Regions from separate parts of the Nocardiopsis codii genome, predicted to be linked through region 2. Evidence: predicted binding sites of a transcription regulator. Region 2 holds the regulator's gene; the other holds the start of a gene.
The links. The regulator HrcA, encoded in region 2, represses chaperone genes, less so after heat shock. The targets are predictions, from matches to a motif close to TTGGCACTCTCNNNNNGAGAGTGCCAA.

Region 1: a site for HrcA is predicted at 2,827-2,853, ahead of groL (chaperonin GroEL). Genes of this name have one in related genera too.

Annotation. Positions count from the first base shown of each region.
Region 1 is NZ_JAUZMY010000003.1:342,694-348,204, reverse strand. It holds SAM riboswitch class I at 100-241, shown strand; gene thrC (threonine synthase) at 255-1,514, shown strand; gene Q8791_RS05270 (ubiquitin-like small modifier protein 1) at 1,594-1,872, shown strand; gene Q8791_RS05265 (GNAT family N-acetyltransferase) at 2,136-2,663, shown strand; gene groL (chaperonin GroEL) at 3,017-4,648, shown strand; gene Q8791_RS05255 (ABC transporter ATP-binding protein) at 4,906-5,511, opposite strand, start outside.
Region 2 is NZ_JAUZMY010000001.1:44,674-50,184, reverse strand. It holds gene hemW (radical SAM family heme chaperone HemW) at 1-208, shown strand, start outside; gene Q8791_RS00220 (DUF4870 domain-containing protein) at 201-1,007, opposite strand; gene Q8791_RS00215 (DUF4870 domain-containing protein) at 1,054-1,383, opposite strand; gene Q8791_RS00210 (DUF3097 domain-containing protein) at 2,481-3,320, opposite strand; gene hrcA (heat-inducible transcriptional repressor HrcA) at 3,496-4,509, shown strand; gene dnaJ (molecular chaperone DnaJ) at 4,514-5,511, shown strand, end outside.

The DNA.
Region 1 (5,511 bases), on a different contig from region 2:
GCGGGATCGTGTTACCCGGATCACCTGCCATGGAAAACCGGTCAACGCGTCCGTTACAGTGACGGTGCGGATCCGACAGGACCGCCCACAACTTCATATTGCTCATCCAGAGGGGTGGAGGGACCGGCCCTGCGAAGCCCCGGCAACCATCTCAGCGCGCACTACTCACGAACCCGTGAGGCGGCTGGGGCAGGTGCCAACTCCGGCCTGGGGACAAGGTGTCCACCAGGGAAGATGAGGGGAGACGCCTCGCCATGGCGATGACCGCCACCGAACCCACCTCCGTCCGCGCCTTCGGCCCCGGAACCGCGCTCTCCTGTCGCGAATGCGGCCGGCGCTACGAGCTCACCCCCCAGTTCGCCTGCGAGTTCTGCTTCGGGCCCCTCGAGGTCGCCTACGACTTCGGGAACGTCACCCGCGCCGACATCGAGAGCGGCCCCAACAGCATCTGGCGCTACCGCTCCCTCCTCCCCGTGCCGGCCAACGTGGCCGAACTGCCCAACATGGCCCCCGGCCTGACCCCGCTGGTGAAGGCCGACCGCCTCGCCGCCGAGCTGGGCATGGACTCCCTGTACGTCAAGGACGACTCCGGCAACCCCACGCACTCCTTCAAGGACCGCGTGGTCGCGATCGCCGTCGAGGCGGCCCGCACCTTCGGCTTCACCACCCTGTCCTGCTCCTCGACGGGCAACCTGGCCGGCGCCGTCGGCGCCGCCGCGGCGCGCGCCGGGTTCGAGTCCTGCGTGTTCATCCCCGCCGGGCTGGAGGAGGCCAAGGTCGTCATGGCCGCCGTCTACGGGGGCAAGGTCGTCGCCATCGACGGCAACTACGACGACGTCAACCGCTTCTGCTCCGAGCTGATCGGCGACCCGGTCGGCGAGGGCTGGGGGTTCGTCAACGTCAACCTGCGCCCCTACTACGGCGAGGGCTCCAAGACGCTGGCCTACGAGATCGCCGAGCAGCTCGGCTGGCAGCTGCCGGAGCAGATCGTCATCCCGATCGCCTCCGGGTCCCAGCTCACCAAGATCGACAAGGGGTTCCAGGAGCTGATCAAGCTCGGCCTGGTCGAGGACCGCCCGTACCGGATCTTCGGCGCCCAGGCCACGGGGTGCTCGCCGGTCGCGCAGGCCTGGGAGAAGGGCATCGACGTCATCCAGCCGGTCAAGCCCGACACCATCGCCAAGTCGCTGGCCATCGGCAACCCGGCGGACGGACCGTACGTGCTCGACATCGCCCAGCGCACGGGCGGCTCCGTGGAGCACGTGAACGACGACGAGATCGTCGACGCCATCAAGCTCCTCGCCCGCACCGAAGGCGTCTTCGCCGAGACGGCGGGCGGCGTCACCACGGGTGTGCTCCGCAAGCTGGTGCGCGAGGGCAGGCTCGACCCCGAGGCCCGGACCGTCGTGCTCAACACCGGCGACGGACTCAAGACCCTCAACGCGGTGGACGCCGGTGTGACCGCCACGATCAAGCCGTCCCTGAGCGCCTTCACCGACGCCGGCCTCGTCTGACCGCCGTCCCGGCGACCCAGGCAGTCCCGGAGGGCCGCGCACCGGCCCGCCGCCCCACAGCAGAAGGAAGAACAACGCCATGAGCGCCAGCGTCCGCGTACCCACCATCCTGCGCACCTACACCGACGACGCCTCCGAGGTCGAGGCGAAGGGCGCCACCCTCGCCGAGCTCCTCGACGACCTGGAGGCCAACTACCCGGGCATCCGCGCCCGCATCCTCGACGACAACGGCAAGGTGCGCCGCTTCGTCAACGTGTACGTCGGCGACGAGGACGTGCGCTTCGAGAAGGGCCTCCAGACCGAGATCGCCGACGGCGCCAAGGTCTCGATCATCCCGGCGGTCGCCGGGGGCTGCTGACCGGTCGGCACGGCGCCGACCGGCGCCGTCCGCCACCGCCCGCGAGGGGGCGGCCCGTCATCCCGCGACGAGCGGGAGGCCCGGGGCCGCCCCCTCGCCGCGTCCGCGCCCCTTGTGGTCCCCGCCCGCGCTCCGGCCCGGGGGGGCGGGCCCCGGCAGTGATGCGGCCCCGGCCCGATGGTCGTGCCCGCCCTGCTCACCACGGGTCCCCGGCCAGGGGATATTCGCTTTCCCGCGCCGGGGGAGGCGGTTAGCCTGCGGGGATGAGCGACGAGATCCGGGCGTACGAGGAGCGGGACAGGGACGCGGTGGTCGCCCTGTCCCTGAGGGCGTGGGAACCGGTGCACGCGTCGATGCGGCGGGAACTGGGCGACCGGCTCTACCTGCACATGATCCCGGACTGGCGCGTCAGCCAGCGCGCGGTGGTCACGAGGGCCCTGGAGTCCGAGGAGGAGCACGTGTGGGTCTCCGTCTCCGGCGGTGCCGTCACCGGGTTCGCGTCCGTCCGGCTGCGCCCCGCGCCCGGTGCGGAGGGCGAGGACGGCGCGGGGGACGGCGGATCCCGCCGCGGAGAAGGGGAAGTGACGTTCCTCGCCGTCGACCCCGGCCACCAGGGGAGGGGCGTCGGGGTGGCTCTCACGGAGTTCGCGGTGGACTGGATCAGGGACCGGGGCATGGGTCTCGCGATCATCGAGACCGGGGGCGACGAGGGCCACGCCCCGGCGCGGAGCACCTACTCCCGGGCGGGGCTCACACCGATGCCGATCGTCCGGTACTTCAAGAAGCTCTGACGCGCCGTGTCCTCCCGCGAGTCCCGATTCGCTCCTGACGGCACTGTCCGAGCAGGCACGGAGGGTGGCGGAACCTGTCCGCTGAGCGCGGAAAACAGCTCATGATGGGGTGTATGTGCAGGTCGGGGCTGTTATGAGGGGTGGGGAAATCGTGACCACATCGTTTGCACTCTCCATGGCCGAGTGCTAAAAAGGGACCTGGTTAGCACTCGCCTTCCTTGAGTGCTAACCGGATCGAGGCTGCGAGACCGTGGCATCCGACAGCAGGGTTGTCGGAGCGCTCCGGTCGTCCGTCGCGGGCGCATGCCTCGTCCCATCGCGTATCAGCCCGGTCACGGGAGGACAAGAATCCAATGGCAGCCAAACTGATCGCGTTCGACGAGGAGGCCCGTCGCGGCCTCGAGCGCGGTATGAACCAGCTCGCGGACGCAGTCAAGGTCACGCTCGGCCCGAAGGGTCGCAACGTCGTTCTGGAGAAGAAGTGGGGCGCCCCCACGATCACCAACGACGGTGTCTCCATCGCCAAGGAGATCGAGCTCGAGGACCCCTGGGAGAAGATCGGGGCCGAGCTGGTCAAGGAGGTCGCCAAGAAGACGGACGACGTCGCGGGTGACGGCACCACCACCGCCACCGTGCTCGCCCAGGCCCTCGTCCGCGAGGGGCTGCGCAACGTCGCCGCCGGCGCCAACCCGATCAGCCTCAAGCGCGGCATCGAGGCCGCCGTGGCTCGCATCAACGAGGAGCTCGGCAACCTCTCCAAGGACATCGAGACCAAGGAGCAGATCGCCTCCACCGCCTCGATCTCCGCCGGCGACCCCCAGATCGGCGAGACCATCGCCGAGGCGATGGACAAGGTCGGCAAGGAAGGCGTCATCACCGTCGAGGAGGGGCAGACCTTCGGGCTCGAGCTCGAGCTCGCCGAGGGCATGCGCTTCGACAAGGGCTACATCTCGCCCTACTTCGCCACCGACCTCGAGCGCATGGAGACGGTCCTCGAGGACCCCTACATCCTCATCGTCAACTCCAAGATCTCGAACAACAACGAGTTCCTGCCCGTCGTGGAGAAGGTCCTCCAGGCCGGTCGCCCGCTCGTCGTCATCGCCGAGGACCTGGAGGGCGGCGCCCTCCAGACGCTGATCGTCAACAAGATCCGCGGCACCTTCAAGTCCGTCGCCGTCAAGGCTCCGGGCTTCGGTGACCGCCGCAAGGCCCAGCTCGGCGACATCGCCGTGCTGACCGGCGGCCAGGTCGTCACCGAGGAGGTCGGCCTCAAGCTGGAGAACACCGAGCTCGACATGCTCGGCCGCGCCCGCAAGGTCGTCGTCACCAAGGACGAGACCACCATCGTGGACGGCGCCGGTGACGCCACCGCGATCGCCGGTCGCGTGAACGAGATCCGCAACGAGATCGAGCGCACCGACTCCGACTACGACCGCGAGAAGCTCCAGGAGCGTCTCGCCCGCCTGGCCGGCGGCGTGGCCGTCATCAAGGCCGGTGCCGCGACCGAGGTGGAGCTCAAGGAGCGCAAGCACCGCATCGAGGACGCCGTCCGCAACGCCAAGGCCGCGGTCGAGGAGGGCATCCTGCCCGGCGGTGGCGTCGCGCTGCTGCAGGCCAGCGTCCCCGCGTTCGCCAAGCTCGACCTGGACGGTGACGAGGCCATCGGCGCCGACATCGTTCGTCGCGCCATCGCGGAGCCGCTCAAGCAGATCGCCATCAACGCCGGCCTCGAAGGCGGCGTCGTGGCGGAGAAGGTCCGCAACCTGGAGCCCGGTTTCGGCCTCAACGCCGCCACCGGTGAGTACACCGACCTGTTCAAGGACGGCGTCATCGACCCGACCAAGGTCACCCGCTCCGCCCTGCAGAACGCGGCCTCCATCGCTGGTCTGTTCCTGACCACCGAGGCCGTCATCGCCGAGAAGCCGGAGAAGGCGTCGGCTCCGGCCGGCGACCCGACCGGTGGCATGGGCGGCATGGACTTCTAGGACCTCCTGGAGTTCTGGGGTCCGATACGCGACCTCGCCCGCGACGACCGGGCGGCCCTTCGGGGCCGCCCGGTTTCGCTGTGTCCGGGGCCGGTACCGCCCCACTGCCGCCGTGCCGGCCGCGCCCGTGTCCGGCATTCGGGGGACCCGGGTCGCGGTCCGCGCCGCCGACACCGCCGGACCCGGGGCGGTGTGCGCGGAGGATCGCCGATCCGGCCGAAGGGCGTCCCTCGGCCGGCTGGGCCGCGCGTGCGGACTCAGGCGTCCCCGTGCCAGGCGTGCCAGAGGCCGGCGTACGAACCCCCGAGAGCCAGCAGTTCGTCGTGGCTGCCCAGCTCGCTGATCCGTCCGCCCTCCACCACGGCGATCCGGTCGGCGTCGTGCGCGGTGTGCAACCGGTGCGCGATCGCCACCACCGTGCGCCCCGACAGCACCCCGGCCAGCGACCGCTCCAGGTGACGGGCAGACCCCGGGTCCATCAGCGACGTCGCCTCGTCCAGCACCAGCACCTCCGGGTCGGCGAGCACCACCCGGGCCAGCGCGAGCTGCTGCACGTGGGCCGGGTCCGGCGGCAGGTGCCCCGACCCCACCCGCGTGTCCAGGCCCTCCGGCAGCGACCGCACCCACGTGTCGGCGTCCACGGCGGCCAGCGCCTCCCACAGCCGGTCCCGGTCCACGTCGGCGGCGTCCAGGGCCAGCGCCAGGTTCTCGGCGACGGTGCCCCGGAACACGTGGCTCTCCTGGCTCAGCAGGATCGCCCGTTCGCGCCGCAGCTCCGGCGACAGCCCCGCCATGTCCGCCCCGCCGACCCGGACACTCCCGGAGGTCGGCCCGTGCACGCCCGCGACAAGCTTGCCGAGCGT
Region 2 (5,511 bases):
GGAGGAGCGCCGCTTCGAGCGGGTCCTGCTGGAACTGCGTGTGGAGCAGGGGTGCCCGCTGGACCTGCTGGAGCCGCACGGGCGCGCCGCGGCCGAGCGCGCCGTCGCCGAGGGCCTGCTGGAGGCCGGCGCCCACGGCGCGGGCCGCGCCGTCCTGACCCGCCGGGGGCGCCTGCTCGCCGACGCCGTGGTGCGCGACCTCACCTGAGGGTGCGCCGCGTACCGCACATGCAGAAGGGGCCCGGCGCGCGCCGGGAGCGTTCTGGATGGGCGGGTCGGGCGTTATTCACCCAGGTGACGGTGATGGGGTACGGCTGGGGCATCTCGCCCCGGTTGACCGCCTGGCCGCGCTGGAGCCCGACGACGACGGCGAAGATCCAGATTCCGAGGCCGAGGAGCGCGCCGATGAAGATGAACGAGAGCACCGAGGAGACGATGTAGCCGATCAACAGGACCAGCTGGAAGTTGAGGGCGCTCAGGGACTGCTGGCGGACGAACGGCGAGGAGTCCTTCTTGACCAGGAAGATGATCAGGGGGACCAGGACGCCGAGGATGCCGCCGCCCAGGTGGGCGAGGAAGGCCATCTGCCTGTCGTCCGCTCCGGGCTGGCCGTACCCGGGCTGGCCGTATCCCGGCTGGCCGCCCGGGGGCGGGTAACCGCCCTGGGGGTACCCGGGAGCCGGGTAGCCGCCGGCCTGGTCCTGGCCCGGGTAGCCGCCGGGCTGGCCGGGGGGCGGGTATCCGCCCTGCTGGTGACCGGGGTGGGCGCCACCCGGGTACCCCTGGGACGGGTCGCCGTGCGGCGGCGGGTAACCGCCGCTCTGGTACCCCTGCGAGGGGTCGCCCTGCGGGGGCGGCGGGTAGCCGCCGGGCTGCTGGCCGCCGGGAGCCGGGTAGCCGCCGGGCTGACCCGGGTGCTGGCCGGGGTAGCCGCCGGAGCCGTCGTTGTGGCCGGGCTGGTAGCCCTGGCCGTAGGGGTCCTCGGACGGGTTGTTCGGGTACGACATGTCGGTTCCTTCGTGTGGACTCGCTCGGGCCTGTGAGGGGCGCGCCTCACTTCAGCAGGCGGATGCTGACCGGGTAGCGGTACCAGGTCCCCTTGTTCGCGCTGTTGGCGCCCATGACCCCGAAGACGATCGACACGATCCAGACGAGCGCGATGAGAAGGGAGCCGATCCAGGACAGGCTCGGGAAGAAGATACCCAGTCCGATGAAGACGACCCAGGCGAAGACGTACGGGATCAGCAGCGTGATCTGGAAGTTGGCCGCCTCCGAGGCGTGGTGGCGCACGAACGGCGACTGGTTGCGCTTGGCGAGGTAGACGGCCAGCGGCGGAATCCAGCCGAAGCACGCGATCACGAAGCCCGACAGGTGGGCCAGCATGGCCACGAGCGTGCCGTTGTCGTTCCCCTGCGCGGGCTGCTGAGGCTGGCCGTAGGGGCCGGGGTACTGCGGCTGGCCGTAGGCGTGCTGCTGCTGGGCGTACTCGGGCTGCGGGACGTAGCCCTGCTGCGCGCCGGCCTGCTGCCCGTAGGGCTGCTGTGCCTGTGGGGGCTGGCCGTAGGGCTGTGCGGCCTGCTGGCCGTAGTCCTGCTGGTTGCCCTGGTCGGGCTGGGGGGCGTACGGGGACTGGCCGCCCGAGGGCTGGGCGTACCCGGGCTGGGGCGGCTGCCCTGCGGGCTGATGACCGTACCCGGGCTGGCCGTAGGGCTGCTGGGGGTGCTGGGGCTGCCCGTAGGCGTGCTGCTCGGCGGAGCCGCCGGGAGGCGCGAAACCGGGTTGCGCCGGGGGCTGCTGTGCCTGTGGGGGCTGGCCGTAGGACTGCGGGGCCTGCTGGCCGTAGTCCTGCTGGTGGCCCTGGTCGGGCTGGGGGGCGTACGGGGACTGGCCGCCCGAGGGCTGGGCGTACCCGGGCTGGGGCTGCTGCCCGTACGAGGGCTGGCCGCCCGTGGGCTGTCCGTGGGACGGCTGTCCCTGGTCGGGTTGCGGGGCGTACGGCGACGCGCCGCCCGGGGGGCCGGGCTGGGGCTGCTGCCCGTACGCGGGCTGTGCGCCGGAGGGCTGTCCGTAGGACGGCTGCCCGTACGACGGCTGGCCCTGGTCGGGCTGGGGGGCGTACGGCGACTGCCCGCCCGAGGGCTGGGCGTACCCGGGCTGCTGCGGCCGGCCTTCGTCCTGGCGGCCGTACTCCTGCTGCCCGCCTTCCGGCTGCCGGGGCTGCCGGTCCTGGTCGGGGTCCTCCGGGGACGGGGGGTTCGTCGGGGTCTCGCTCATGCTCTTCCTTGGCTCCGCTGATGAGTGGCGGTTCTTGTACTTTCGCTCGGTACCGACGACCGCGCAGGGCCGGAGGCGGGCGACCGCGGCCCCGGACACCGGGTGTCCGGACCGCGCCCTGGGCAGAATCCTAGGTCCTGACTCCGTTCCACCGCGAAAACGGCCCTGTCAGGGGCAGGAACCCTACCGTGACGCGACGACACGTCCTAGGGTTCGTCCGGGTGGGGTCCCGTGACGAAGTCGATGAGCTCCTCCACACGTCCGAGCAGGGACGGCTCCAGGTCAGCATAGGTACCGACGGATCCGAGGATCCGGCGCCACGCCTCACCGGTCTCCATCCGCCACCCCAGGGCCTCGACGACGCCCTCCTTCCAGGGGCGGCCGCGCGGAACCTCGGGCCAGGCCCTGATCCCCACGGCGGCGGGCCGCACGGCCTGCCAGACGTCGACATAGGGGTGGCCGGCCACCAGTACGTGCTCCGCGCGTACCCGCTCGGCGATCCGGCTCTCCTTGGATCCCGGGACCAGATGGTCCACGAGGACCCCGAGGCGCCGGTCCGGACCGGGGGCGAAGTCCGCCACGATCGCGGGCAGGTCGTCGACGCCCTCCAGGAACTCGACGGCGATCCCCTCGACGCGCAGGTCGTGGCCCCAGACCTTCTCCACCAGCTCGGCGTCGTGCGCGCCCTCCACGTAGATGCGGCTCCCGCGCGCCGTACGCGCGGCGGCGCCGGTCACCGCCACCGAGCCGGAGGCGCTGCGCAGGGGTCCCCTCGGCGCCGCGGCGGGGCGCACCAGGGTCACGGGCTTCCCGTCGAGCAGGAAGGCGGCCGGCCCCAGGTCGAACACCCTGCGGCGGCCGGCGCGGTCCTCCAGGGTCACGGTGGACTTGTCCCACGTCAGGACCGCTCCGCAGAACGCCTCGTCGGCGTCCTCCACGACCAGGTCCCGACTCAGGGGGACCTCGCGTACGGCGCCCTTGCGGGGCAGCCGCCAGTCGTCGGCGAGTACGTCGCGGCCGTAGCGGCCGGTTCCCTTGGTAGCCACGGTCGTGCAGTCTACTGGGGGAGGGTGTCGCTTCACCCGTGTCGTGGCGCACGTCGCCGCACCGGAGGGAAGATCAGGCGTGCCCCCCGGTGTTACTACCGGCGGGTACCCGTCCGGGTTTGCGGCCGGGCATAGAATTAGCACCGAGGAACCCGGAGTGCCAGGAGGTGGCGAGTTGCTGGACGAGCGCAAGCTCGCGGTCCTGCGCGCGGTCGTGGAGGACTTCGTCAACACGAACGAACCCGTGGGCTCCAGGGCCCTGGCCGACCGGCACAGGCTCGGGGTCTCGCCCGCGACCATCCGCAACGACATGGTCGCGCTGGAGGAGGACGGGTACATCGCCCAACCCCACACCAGCGCGGGGCGCGTGCCGACCGACAAGGGGTACCGGCTCTTCGTCGACCGGCTCTCCTCGGTCAAGCCCCTGTCGGCCCCGGAGCGCCGCGCCATCGAGTCCTTCCTCGCCGGAGCGGTGGACCTGGACGAGATCGTCGCCCGGACCGTGCGGCTCCTCTCCCAGCTCACACGCCAGGTCGCGATCGTGCAGTACCCGTCGCTGACCCGGTCGTCGGTGCAGCACGTCGAGCTGGTCCCCCTCGGGGGCCAGCGGGTCATGATGGTCGTGATCACCGACACGGGCAGGGTCGAACAGCGCGTCATCGACGGCCTCGGAGAGGTCAACGGGACAGCGGTCCACGACCTGCGCTCCATGCTCAACCGCGCCATCTCCGGTCTCCACCTCGGAGAGGTGCCCGACGCTGTGGCGGACCTGCCCGCGCAGGTTCCGCCGGAACACCGCCAGATGGCGGTCGCCGTCCTCTCCGTCCTGCTGGACAGCCTCGTCGAACGGCACGAGGAGAAGATCGTCCTCGCCGGGACGGCCAACCTCGCCGCCGTCGACTTCGCCGCCAGCCTGAGGGACGTCCTGGAGGCGCTGGAAGAGAACATGGTCCTCATCCGTTTGCTGGGTGAGGCGAAGGACCCGTCAATGCTCACGGTGCGCATCGGCGCGGAGAACTTCCACGAGGGTCTCCGGTCCACCTCCATCGTCTCGGCCGACTACGGTGTGGGAAACCAGTCGCTCGCCAAGATCGGTGTCGTGGGACCCACCCGGATGGACTATCCGGGAACAATGGGAGCGGTACGCGCCGTGGCTCGGTACGTCGGACAGATTTTGGCAGGACAGTAACTCAGTGGCCAGAGACTATTACCAGGTTCTCGGGGTGCGTCGCGACGCGTCCAAGGACGAGATCAAGAAGGCGTACCGGAGGCTCGCACGCGAGCTCCATCCGGACATCAACCCCGACCCCGCGACGCAGGAGCGCTTCAAGGAGGTGACCCAGGCCTACGAGGTCCTCTCCGACGAGAACAAGCGCCGGATGTTCGACATGGGCCAGGACCCCTACGCTCCCGGCGGAGGCGGCGCGGGAGGCTTCGGCGGCGGCGCGGGCGGCTTCGCCTTCGACGACATCATGAACGCCTTCTTCGGCGGCGGCCAGCCCGGCGGGCGCGGCCCCCGGGACCGGGTCCGGCGCGGTCGGAGCATCAAGATCCGGGTCGAGCTGGACCTGGTGGAGACAGCGTTCGGGGTCAGCAAGGAGATCACCTTCCCCACCGCGATCCTGTGCGAGACGTGCCAGGGCGAGGGGACCGCGGCCGGTTCGCACCGCACCACGTGCGAGATGTGCCACGGGCAGGGCGAGGTCTCCCAGGTCACCCGCTCGTTCCTGGGTCAGGTGATGACCTCCCGTCCCTGTCCGCAGTGCTCGGGGCAGGGCTCGGTCATCACCAACCCGTGCGGCGACTGCGCGGGAGAGGGGCGTGTGCGGGAGAAGGTCACCCGTACCGTCAAGATCCCCGCCGGCGTCGACGACGGCACCCGGATCCAGCTCGCCGGTGAGGGCGAGGTCGGCCCCAACGGCGGCCCCCGCGGCGACATCATCCTGGAGATCATCCAGCGCCCCCACCCCACCTTCGAGCGGCGGGGCGACGACCTGCACTGCACGGTGACCGTCCCCATGACGGCCGCCGCGCTGGGCGCCTCCTTCGCCTTCGACACCCTCGACGGCACCGAGAACATCGACCTGCGTCCGGGCACCAACTCCGGCCACGTCATCACCCTGTCCAACAAGGGCGTCACCCACCTGGACGGCGGCGGCCGGGGCGACCTGCGCATCCGCGTCGACGTGGA